Regions from separate parts of the Streptomyces siamensis genome, predicted to be linked through region 2. Evidence: predicted binding sites of a transcription regulator. Region 2 holds the regulator's gene; the other holds the start of a gene.
What was found. The regulator HrcA, encoded in region 2, represses chaperone genes, less so after heat shock. The targets are predictions, from matches to a motif close to TTNGCACTCNGNNNNNCNGAGTGCNAA.

Region 1 (5,472 bases), on a different contig from region 2:
CGCGGCGTTGAAGCCCTGGCCCTTGTCGAGCTCGGCGACCTTGGAGGTGATGACGTAGCCCTCCAGGCCGGCGTTCTCGGCGATCCAGCGCAGCGGCTCGACGGCGGCGCGGCGGACGACCGAGACACCCGTGGCCTCGTCGCCGGTCTTGCCGAGGTTGTCCTCGAGGACCTTCACGGCGTGGACGAGCGCGGAGCCACCACCGGAGACGATGCCCTCCTCGACCGCGGCGCGGGTCGCGGAGATGGCGTCCTCCAGACGGTGCTTCTTCTCCTTGAGCTCGACCTCGGTGGCGGCGCCGACCTTGATGACGCACACGCCGCCGGCCAGCTTCGCGAGGCGCTCCTGGAGCTTCTCGCGGTCCCAGTCGGAGTCGGTGTTCTCGATCTCGGCCTTGATCTGGTTGACGCGGCCGACGACCTCGTCGGAGCTGCCGCCACCGTCGACGATCGTGGTGTCGTCCTTGGTGACGGTCACGCGGCGGGCGGTGCCGAGCACGTCCAGGCCGACCTGGTCGAGCTTGAGGCCGACCTCCTCGGCGATGACCTGACCACCGGTGAGGGTGGCGATGTCGCCGAGCATGGCCTTGCGGCGGTCACCGAAGCCGGGGGCCTTCACCGCGACGGCGTTGAAGGTGCCGCGGATCTTGTTCACGACGAGGGTGGAGAGGGCCTCGCCCTCGACGTCCTCGGCGATGATCAGCAGCGGCTTGGAGGCGTTGGACTGGATGACCTTCTCCAGCAGCGGCAGCAGGTCCTGGATGGAGCTGACCTTGCCCTGGTGGATGAGGATGTACGGGTCCTCGAGGACGGCCTCCATGCGCTCCTGGTCCGTCACGAAGTACGGCGACAGGTAGCCCTTGTCGAAGGCCATGCCCTCGGTGAAGTCCAGCTCCAGACCGAAGGTGTTGGACTCCTCGACGGTGATGACACCGTCCTTGCCGACCTTGTCCATCGCCTCGGCGATGAGCTCGCCGACCTGCTGGTCCTGGGCGGACAGCGCGGCGACGGCGGCGATGTCGGACTTCTCGTCGATCGGGCGCGCGGTGGCGAGCAGGTCGTCGGAGACGGCCTTGACGGCCGCGTCGATGCCCCGCTTCAGCAGCGCCGGGGAGGCGCCCGCGGCGACGTTCTTCAGGCCCTCGCGCACGAGCGCCTGGGCGAGCACGGTGGCGGTGGTCGTACCGTCACCCGCGATGTCGTTGGTCTTGGTCGCCACCTCCTTCACCAGCTGGGCGCCGAGGTTCTCGTACGGGTCCTCGACCTCGACCTCGCGGGCGATGGTGACACCGTCGTTGGTGATGGTGGGGGCGCCGAACTTCTTGTCGATGACGACGTTGCGGCCCTTGGGGCCGATCGTCACCTTGACCGTGTCGGCAAGCTTGTTGACGCCGCGCTCAAGGGCGCGACGGGCGTCCTCGTCGAACTTCAGGATCTTCGCCATAGGAGCGGTTCAGCCCTCTCGGAAAACTGGGAGAAACGAACGGCGCCCCCGGCGCCCGGCTTGTTGACGTCGCGGGGGCCAGGGGCGCAGTTCACTGCAATTCTGGGTGAATTACTTCTCGACGATCGCGAGCACGTCGCGGGCCGAGAGGACGAGGTACTCCTCGCCGTTGTACTTCACCTCGGTGCCGCCGTACTTGCTGTACAGCACGACATCGCCGACGGTGACGTCGAGCTCGACGCGCTTTCCGTCCTCGATGCGGCCCGGGCCCACGGCCAGGACGACGCCCTCCTGGGGCTTCTCCTTGGCGGTGTCCGGAATGACCAGGCCAGAGGCCGTGGTCTGCTCGGCGTCCAGCGGCTGGACCACGATGCGGTCCTCGAGCGGCTTGATGGCAACCTTGGAGCTGGCGGTCGTCACGATCCGACCTCCCCCTTCGGAGATCTCACGGGGTTAACTGTCTGAGGTGGCGACCAGGTCGATCCGTCGTCGCGGGTGCCGGACCTGCCCGTCGCTATTGGCACTCTCCAGGGGGGAGTGCCAGGGCCGAGACTATGACTGCGATTAGCACTCGGTCAAGCGGAGTGCCAACGCGGCGCTTACATGTCCGCAAAACCTCGGCGCACGTGCGCGCGCGTCCACGTCCGCTTCCCCGTCCCTGAGGCGGAGCTCAGAGGTAGTCCTCCAGCCGGGCCACCGTGAATCCCTGCGCCTGGATGCGGCGCAGCAGACGGGTCGTGGAGTCGATGAGCGTCACTCCGCCGGTGTCCTCGGGCCGGGCCAGGACGATGTCGCCCGGCCGCAGCTCGTGCCCCTGCTCGTAGCTCAGCCCTTCCGCCCGCATGGAGGCCCGCCACAGCACGACGGCGGCGACCCCGCAGTCGGCGGCGGCACGCAGCGTGGTGTGGTCGTAGGTGCCGTACGGGGGCCGCAGCAGCCGGGGCCGGATGCCGAAGCGCTGTTTGAGCTTGTCCTGCTGGCCGCAGATCTCGGCGCGCTGGCCGGCGTAGGGCAGGCCGCGCAGGGAGGCGTGGTCGAGGGTGTGGTTCTGCACGCTCGCGCCGACCGCGCGGAGCCGGGCGAAGTCCCCGTACCCCGGCCCGAGGACGGTGTCCGTGAGGAACATGCTGACCGGCAGCCGCAGTTCACGGACCATGTCGACGAACCGCGGATCACGCTCGGCGCCGTCGTCGTAGGTCAGGAAGACCACTCGATCGTGGGTGGGGACGTGGTCCACGACGGGCGGCAGTCCGGGGCCGGCGGGGCGCGCGACGGTCCGGGCGGGCGGGCGCGGCGGGCGGGCGAGCGGGGCGGCGAGGCCCCAGCGGCGGTACGCCGACTCCCGGGGCCGTACCTTCTGCGCCGCCTTCTTGCCCAGCCGCCCGATGGGGTCGACGGACGGGGCGCAGCCGGTGAGCAGCACGGCGGCGAGCAGTCCCCCGCCGAGCGCACGCACCCAGCGCCGCGCCGGGTGCGGTGGCCGCGGGCGCGCCGGGCGCCGCACCCGGAGCCTCACAGGTAGTCCTCCAGGCGCGCCACCGCGTAGCCCTTGTCCGTGACCTTCTTCAGGAAGCGGCGGACCATGTCGGTCATCGTGCCGTCCCAGTCGGCGCGGCCCCGGAAGTGGGTGAGGACGATGTCGCCGGGGTGCAGGTCGCGGTCGTCCTCGCGGTACTCCCAGTGGTCGACGTAGACCTCCTCGTCCCAGATCGGGGCGTACTCGATGCCGCAGGACTTGGCGGCGCGCAGGGTGTCGCCGTTGTAGTTGCCGTAGGGCGGCCGGAAGAGCGTCGGGCGCTTGCCGAACTGCTTCGTCATGATGGCCTGCATGCCGCAGATCTCCTCCCTCTGCTCGTCGTACGACAGCCCGGGGAGGTACGGGTGGTGCAGCGTGTGGTTGTTGAGGGTGACACCGCGGTCGCGCATCTCGCGGAAGTACCCGTAGTCGTCCTTGATCAGGTAGTTGCTGAGGAAGGCGGTGTACGGGATCTTCAGGTCGCTCATCATCCGCAGGAACTTCGGGTCCTTCTCCTCACCGTCGTCGATGGTGAGGAAGACGACCTTGTCCTTGGTGGGGACGGTGGTGAAGACCGGGGGCAGCCCCTCCTCCTCCTGACCGTCGACCTCGAACCCGTCGCGGGCCTTGATCACCGGCTTCGTGGCGGGCGGCGCCGGGGGCACGAGCGGCGCCCTGTCCAGGCCCCAGCGCTCGGCGGCGGCGACGCGCTCGGCCTGGCTGTTGCTCACCCGGTCGGCATAGGAGCCGGCGGCCGGGGACGCCTTGACCTTCGGCTGCTGACCGGGGGTCCCCTTGACGCCGGATTCCTCGCCGGAGCAGCCGGAGACGAGAGCGGTGAGGGCGAGCACGGCAAGACCGCCGCGAACACCGGCCCGCATTGCGGCGTTTTTATCATTTTGTCGCACTGATCGCATGGTGCGGGATCTTCCCAGCGCGAGCCGCTCACGAGGCCCCGACACCACCGCGGCCCCACGGCCGGACGCGCAGCATCCACCGACTGGCCCACAATGGGCCGGTGAACGACGTCTCCTTCGCCTCCCTCCTCACCCCCGAGGGCCGCGCCCTGCTCGACGAGGTCCGCGGCACCGAACCGGCGCGGGAACTGGCCGTGGCCACCCGGCTGCGCCGCGAGCACCCGGCCGAGCTGGTCTCCGCCGCCCTCGGGCAGGAGCGGCTGCGGCAGCGGGCCACGGCGAAGTTCGGGGCCGAGGACGCGGAGCGGATGTTCTTCACCCCGAACGGGGTCGAGCAGTCGACGCGGACGAGCGTGGCGGTCCACCGCGCGCGGCGGTTCCAGGAGCTGGGCATCCGCTCCGTGGCCGACCTGTGCTGCGGGATCGGCGGCGACGCGATCGCGCTGGCCCGCGCCGGCATCCGGGTCCTCGCCGTCGACCGTGACCCGCTGACCGCGGCGGTCGCCCGCGCGAACGCGGACGCGCTGGGGCTCTCGGAGCTGATCGAGGTCCGCGAGGCGGATGTCACCGCCGTCGACACCTCCGCGTACGAGGCGGTCTTCGTGGACCCGGCACGGCGTGGCGGCCGGGGCCGGATCTTCGACCCGGAGGCCTACTCGCCGCCACTGTCCTGGGCGGTCGAGACCGCGACGAAGGCGCCGATGGCCGCTTTGAAGATCGCCCCCGGCATCCCGCACGAGACGGTGCCCGCCCAGGCCGAGGCCGAGTGGATCTCCGACGGCGGGGACGTGAAGGAGGCGGTGCTGTGGTTCGGCACCGAGCCGGGGCTGGTGCGGGCCACCCTGCTGCCCGGCCCGCGCGAGCTGCGCGGACGGGGCCTGCCCGATCCCGCCGTGCGTCCGGTCGGCCGCTACCTGTACGAGCCCGACGGCGCCGTCATCCGCGCACACCTGGTCGCGGAGGTGGCCGAGGACCTCGACGGCGGCCTGATCGACGAGACCATCGCCTACGTCACGGCGGACGAACTGCGCCCGACGCCGTACGCCTCCGCCTACGAGATCACCGACCGGCTGCCCTTCAACGTCAAGCGTCTGAAGGCGTTGCTGCGGGAGCGCGAGGTCGGTGTCCTGACGGTCAAGAAGCGGGGCTCGGCCGTCGAGCCGGAGGAGCTGCGGCGGAAGGTGAAGCCGCAGGGGCCCGCTTCCGCGACGGTGTTCCTGACGCGGGTCGCGGGTGCCCCGACCATGCTGGTGGGGGCACCCGCGCAGCCGCCTGCTGCTGGTGGCGGCCGCTGAGCGGAGCGAGGTCCGGCGCGGCGACCGGCGCTGTGCCGGGGCGCACCGCCGGCGCACCCGCGACCGGGCCGCCGACCGTGGCCGAGGAGAACGGACTCGCCTGCGGGGCAAGGCCGTGGGAATGCGGTTGCGGCGGGAACGATCACTCCCCGCCCAGCTCACGCGCCCGGGCCGCCAGCAGTTCCCGCTCCCGTTCGTTGCGCGCCAGCGCGGCCGCGCGCTCGAACTCCGCCCGCGCCTGCTCCGTGCGGCCGAGCCGGGCCAGCAGATCGCCGCGGACGCTGGGCAGCAAGTGGTAGTC
Region 2 (5,472 bases):
CACCGGAGCCGCACCCGCGGAACCGGCGGCAGGACCGTCACTCCGGCGCCGTGACGAAGTCGATCAACTCCTCCACGCGACCCAGGAGTTCCGGCTCCAGGTCCTTGTAGGAGCGCACCCGGGACAGGATGTGCTGCCAGGCCGCGCCGGTGTTCTCCGGCCAGCCCAGGGCCCGGCACACGCCTGTCTTCCAGTCCTGCCCGCGCGGGATCCGGGGCCAGCCCGCGATGCCCACGGCCGACGGTTTCACGGCCTCCCAGATGTCGATGTACGGGTGGCCGAGCACCAGGGCGTGGTCGCTGGTGACCGCCTCGGCGATGCGGGACTCCTTCGTGCCGGGCACCAGGTGGTCGACCAGGACGCCCAGCCGGGCGTCGGGGCCGGGACCGAAGTCCTCGACGATGGAGGGGAGGTCGTCGACGCCCTCCAGATACTCGACGACGACGCCCTCGATGCGCAGGTCGTCGCCCCACACCTTCTCGACGAGCTCGGCGTCGTGGCGGCCCTCCACGTAGATGCGGCCCGCGCGGGCGACCCGGGCCCGCGCACCGGGCACGGCCACCGAACCGGACGCCGTGCGGGACGGACGTGCCGGCGCCGACGACGGCCGTACGAGCGTCACCACCCGCCCCTCCAGCAGGAAGCCGCGCGGCTCCAGCGGGAACACCCGGTGCTTGCCGAAGCGGTCCTCCAGGGTGACCGTGCCCGCCTCGCAGCGGATCACGGCACCGCAGAATCCGGTACCGGGCTCCTCGACCACCAGACCGGGGTCCGCCGCGACCTCCGGTACGGGCTTGGGCTTCTTCCACGGCGGAGTCAGGTCCGGAGAGTACTGGCGCATTCGGATGACGATAGGAGAAGCGGCGGGGCGGTGCGGGGGAGATCGCTACGACACGCCGAAACGCGCCGCCAGCGCGTCCCGCTGGGCGCGCACGAACGCCGCGTCCACCGTCGCTCCGTGACCGGGCACGTACACCGCGTCCTCGCCGCCCAGGTCGAGCAGCCGGTCCAGGGCGGCCGGCCAGTGTGAGGGGATCGCGTCGGGACCGGCCTGGGGTTCGCCCGACTCCTCCACCAGATCCCCGCAGAAGACGGTCTCCGGTCCGCCCGGCCCGCCGGGGACCAGGACCGCCAGATCGTGCGCGGTGTGTCCCGGGCCCACGTTCGCCAGCAGGACCTGGACGCCGCCGAGGTCGAGCGTCCACTCGCCGGACACCGCGTGCCGGGGGTGCACCAGAAGGTCCGCCGCCTCGGCCGCCGCACTCGGTCCGAGGCCGTTGCGCACCGCGTCCGCGCGCAGTTCCTCACGCCCGTCGGCGAGGACGGCGTCCAGCCCGACCGCCCCGAACACCTCCACCCCCGAGAACGCGGCCGCCCCGAAGACGTGGTCGAAGTGCGGGTGCGTGAGTGCGAGGTGCGTCACCCTGCGACCGGGCCCGAGCAGCCGCAGCGCCTCGGCGCGCAGCCGCGCGCCCTCACCGAGGCTCGACCCCGCGTCGATCACGAGCGCGGCGTCCGCGCCCACCACGAGCCCGACGGTGCAGTCCCAGACCGGAAGCCGCCGTCGTCCGACCCGGGGTGTCACCCTTTCCCACCCCGGCTCTTCCCAAGTCACGCTCATACGGAGACGCTAGCCGTGCGGACGTGGTGAGCACGACATCGCAGGCCGGCCCTTGCCCGGGCCGTACCTCACAGCCGTACACTGGGCCGGGGAACGCTGGCACTCGCGTGCGCTGAGTGCCAGGCCAGGGGCCACGAAGACCACGGAGCCGACTTCTGGAGGTGTGCGCGATGCTCAGTGAACGCAGGCTCGAAGTGCTGCGCGCCATCGTCCAGGACTACGTGGGCACCGAGGAGCCGGTCGGTTCCAAGGCACTCACCGAGCGGCACCGGCTCGGCGTCTCGCCCGCGACCGTGCGCAACGACATGGCGGCGCTGGAGGACGAGGGGTACATCGCCCAGCCGCACACCAGTGCCGGGCGCATCCCCACGGACAAGGGCTACCGGCTGTTCGTCGACAAGCTGGCCGGGGTCAAGCCGATGACGGCACCCGAGCGGCGGGCCATCCAGAACTTCCTCGACGGCGCCGTCGACCTCGACGACGTCGTGGCCCGGACCGTGCGGCTGCTCGCGCAGCTCACCCGGCAGGTCGCCGTCGTGCAGTACCCGTCCCTGACCCGCTCCACCGTGCGGCACGTGGAGCTCCTGTCGCTCGCCCCGGCGCGCGTCATGCTCGTGCTGATCACGGACACCGGGCGGGTCGAACAGCGCATGATCGACTGCCCCGCGCCGTTCGGCGAGACGTCGCTCGCGGACCTGCGGGCGCGGCTCAACAGCCGGGTCGCGGGCCGCCGCTTCGCGGACGTCCCGCAGCTGGTGCAGGATCTTCCGGAGGCGTTCGAGGAGCCCGAGGACCGCGGTACGGTCGCCACGGTGCTCTCCACCCTCCTGGAGACACTCGTCGAGGAGACCGAGGAGCGGCTGATGATCGGCGGCACCGCCAATCTCACCCGCTTCGGACATGACTTCCCTCTCACCATCCGGCCGGTGCTCGAAGCGCTGGAGGAGCAGGTCGTGCTCCTCAAGTTGCTTGGTGAGGCGAAGGATTCGGGCATGACCGTGCGGATCGGTCACGAGAACGCCCATGAGGGACTCAACTCCACGTCCGTGGTCTCCGTCGGCTACGGTTCGGGCGGCGAGGCAGTAGCCAAACTCGGCGTGGTCGGCCCGACCCGCATGGATTACCCGGGAACGATGGGAGCGGTACGAGCGGTGGCACGGTACGTCGGACAGATCCTGGCGGAGTCGTAAGTGGCCACGGACTACTACGCCGTGCTCGGCGTGCGCCGCGACGCTTCCCAGGACGAGATCAAGAAGGCGTTCCGGAGGCTCGCGCGCGAGCTACATCCGGACGTCAACCCCGATCCGAAGACGCAGGAGCGGTTCAAGGAGATCAACGCCGCCTACGAGGTGTTGTCGGACCCGCAGAAGAAGCAGGTCTACGACCTCGGCGGCGACCCGCTGTCCCAGGCGGGCGGCGGTGGCGCGGGTGGCTTCGGCGCCGGCGGCTTCGGGAACTTCTCGGACATCATGGACGCCTTCTTCGGCACGGCGTCGCAGCGCGGACCGCGCTCGCGCACCCGCCGGGGCCAGGACGCCATGATCCGTCTGGAGATCGAGCTGGACGAGGCGGCCTTCGGCACCACGAAGGACATCCAGGTCGACACGGCCGTCGTCTGCACCACCTGCAACGGCGAGGGCGCCGCACCGGGCACCTCCGCGCAGACCTGCGACATGTGCCGCGGCCGTGGTGAGGTCTCCCAGGTCACCCGGTCCTTCCTGGGCCAGGTCATGACCTCCCGCCCCTGCCCGCAGTGTCAGGGCTTCGGCACCGTCGTCCCGACCCCGTGCCCCGAGTGCGCGGGCGACGGCCGGGTCCGCTCCCGTCGCACCCTCACGGTGAAGATCCCGGCCGGTGTCGACAACGGCACCCGGATCCAGCTCGCGGGCGAGGGCGAGGTCGGCCCCGGCGGCGGCCCCGCCGGCGACCTGTACGTGGAGATCCACGAACTGCCGCACAACGTCTTCCAGCGGCGCGGCGACGACCTGCACTGCACGGTCACCATCCCGATGACCGCGGCGTCCCTCGGCACGAAGGTGCCGCTGGAGACGCTCGACGGCCTGGAGGAGGTCGACATCCGTCCGGGCACGCAGTCCGGGCAGTCGATCCCGCTGCACGGGCGGGGCGTCACGCACCTGCGCGGCGGCGGGCGCGGCGACCTGATCGTGCATGTCGAGGTCACCACGCCGACCAAGCTCGACCCCGAGCAGGAGCGACTGCTGCGCGAACTGGCGAAGCTGCGTGGCGAGGAGCGGCCCACCGGGCAGTTCCAGCCCGGCCAGCAGGGTCTGTTCTCGCGTCTGAAGGACGCGTTCAACGGCCGCTGACACGACCGTCGAAGCCGGGACCGGAGCCGCGGAGGGCGCTGACCAGGTGCCCTTCCGGCCGGTCCCGGACAGGCGGAAGGGTGGATTCGGACTTGTACGGAGGACGTGACAACATGCGGTCATGTCCTCCGCGCTGACCGATCTCTTCCCACTGCCGATCGTGCAGGCCCCCATGGCGGGCGGCGTCTCCGTGCCGCAGCTCGCGGCGGCAGTGTCCGAGGCCGGCGGACTCGGTTTCCTGGCCGCCGGGTACAAGACCGCCGACGGCATGTACCAGGAGATCAAGCAGCTGCGCGGACTCACGGCCCAGCCCTTCGGCGTGAACCTCTTCATGCCGCAGCCCGAGTACGCGGACCGGTCGGCCGTCGAGGTGTACGCCAACCAGCTCGCCGGTGAGGCCGCCTGGTACGAGACCGAGCTCGGCGACCCGGACAGCGGCCGCGACGACGGCTACGACGCCAAGCTCGCCGTCCTCCTCGACAACCCGGTGCCGGTGGTCTCCTTCCACTTCGGCTGCCCCGCCCCCGAGGTCCTGGAGTCCCTCGCCCGCGTCGGCACCCTCACCCTGATCGCCGCGACCACGGCCGACGAGGCCCTGGCGGTGCAGCGGGCGGGCGCCGACGCCGTCGTCGTGCAGGGCGTCGAGGCGGGCGGCCACCAGGGCACCCACCGCGACAACCCGGAGACGGACGGCACCGGCATCGGCCTGCTCTCGCTGATCGCGCAGGTCCGCGAGACCGTGCGGATCCCGATCGTCGCGGCCGGCGGCATCATGCGCGGCAGTCAGATCGCCGCCGCCCTCGCGGCCGGCGCGAGCGCCGCCCAGCTCGGCACCGCGTTCCTCGCCACCCACGAGTCCGGCGCGAACGCCGTGCACAAGCAGGCGCTGACCAACCCGCTCTACGTCCGTACGGAGCTGACGCGGGCGTTCTCCGGCCGCCCCGCGCGCGGACTCGTCAACCGGTTCCTGCGCGAGCACGGGCCGTACGCGCCCGCCGCCTACCCCGAGGTCCACCATCTGACCTCGCCGCTGCGCAAGGCGGCTGCCCGGGCGGGCGACGCGCAGGGCATGGCGCTGTGGGCCGGACAGGGCCACCGCATGGCGCGGGAGCTGCCCGCCGCACGGCTGGTGGAGGTGCTGAGCGCCGAACTCGCCGCCGCCCGGACAGCGTTGTCGGCGGCGCACGGGCTGTCGGGCCTGCCGGGCCCCGACACGTCGGCGTTCCCGGACGAGGAAGCGGGTGCGGGACGATGACGGCACCGGTGTTCGTGGTCGAACACTTCGACGCGGGCGGCGACGGACGCTACGTCCTCGACGGCCCCGAGGGCCGGCACGCCGTCTCGGTGAAGCGGCTGCGCCCCGGAGAGGACGTCGTCCTCACCGACGGGGCCGGACGCTACGCGGAGTGCGTGGTGCTCGACACCGAGGGCAAGGACCGGCTGGTCGTCCGGATGGACTCGGTCGCCGAGGAGCCCGCGGAGGAGCCGCGCATCACCGTCGTACAGGCCCTCCCCAAGGGCGAC

Region 1: a site for HrcA is predicted at 2,008-2,034, ahead of groES (co-chaperone GroES). Genes of this name have one in related genera too.

Annotation. Positions count from the first base shown of each region.
Region 1 covers NZ_BAABKB010000030.1:121,060-126,531, reverse strand. The annotation lists gene groL (chaperonin GroEL) at 1-1,443, opposite strand, end outside; gene groES (co-chaperone GroES) at 1,555-1,863, opposite strand; gene ABEB03_RS31415 (polysaccharide deacetylase family protein) at 2,114-2,899, opposite strand; gene ABEB03_RS31410 (polysaccharide deacetylase family protein) at 2,956-3,840, opposite strand; gene ABEB03_RS31405 (class I SAM-dependent methyltransferase) at 3,978-5,171, shown strand; gene ABEB03_RS31400 (RNA polymerase sigma factor) at 5,314-5,472, opposite strand, start outside.
Region 2 covers NZ_BAABKB010000002.1:646,741-652,212, forward strand. The annotation lists gene ABEB03_RS05515 (hypothetical protein) at 1-54, shown strand, start outside; gene ABEB03_RS05520 (DUF3097 domain-containing protein) at 38-841, opposite strand; gene ABEB03_RS05525 (MBL fold metallo-hydrolase) at 887-1,621, opposite strand; gene hrcA (heat-inducible transcriptional repressor HrcA) at 1,792-2,811, shown strand; gene dnaJ (molecular chaperone DnaJ) at 2,812-3,948, shown strand; gene ABEB03_RS05540 (nitronate monooxygenase) at 4,070-5,203, shown strand; gene ABEB03_RS05545 (16S rRNA (uracil(1498)-N(3))-methyltransferase) at 5,200-5,472, shown strand, end outside.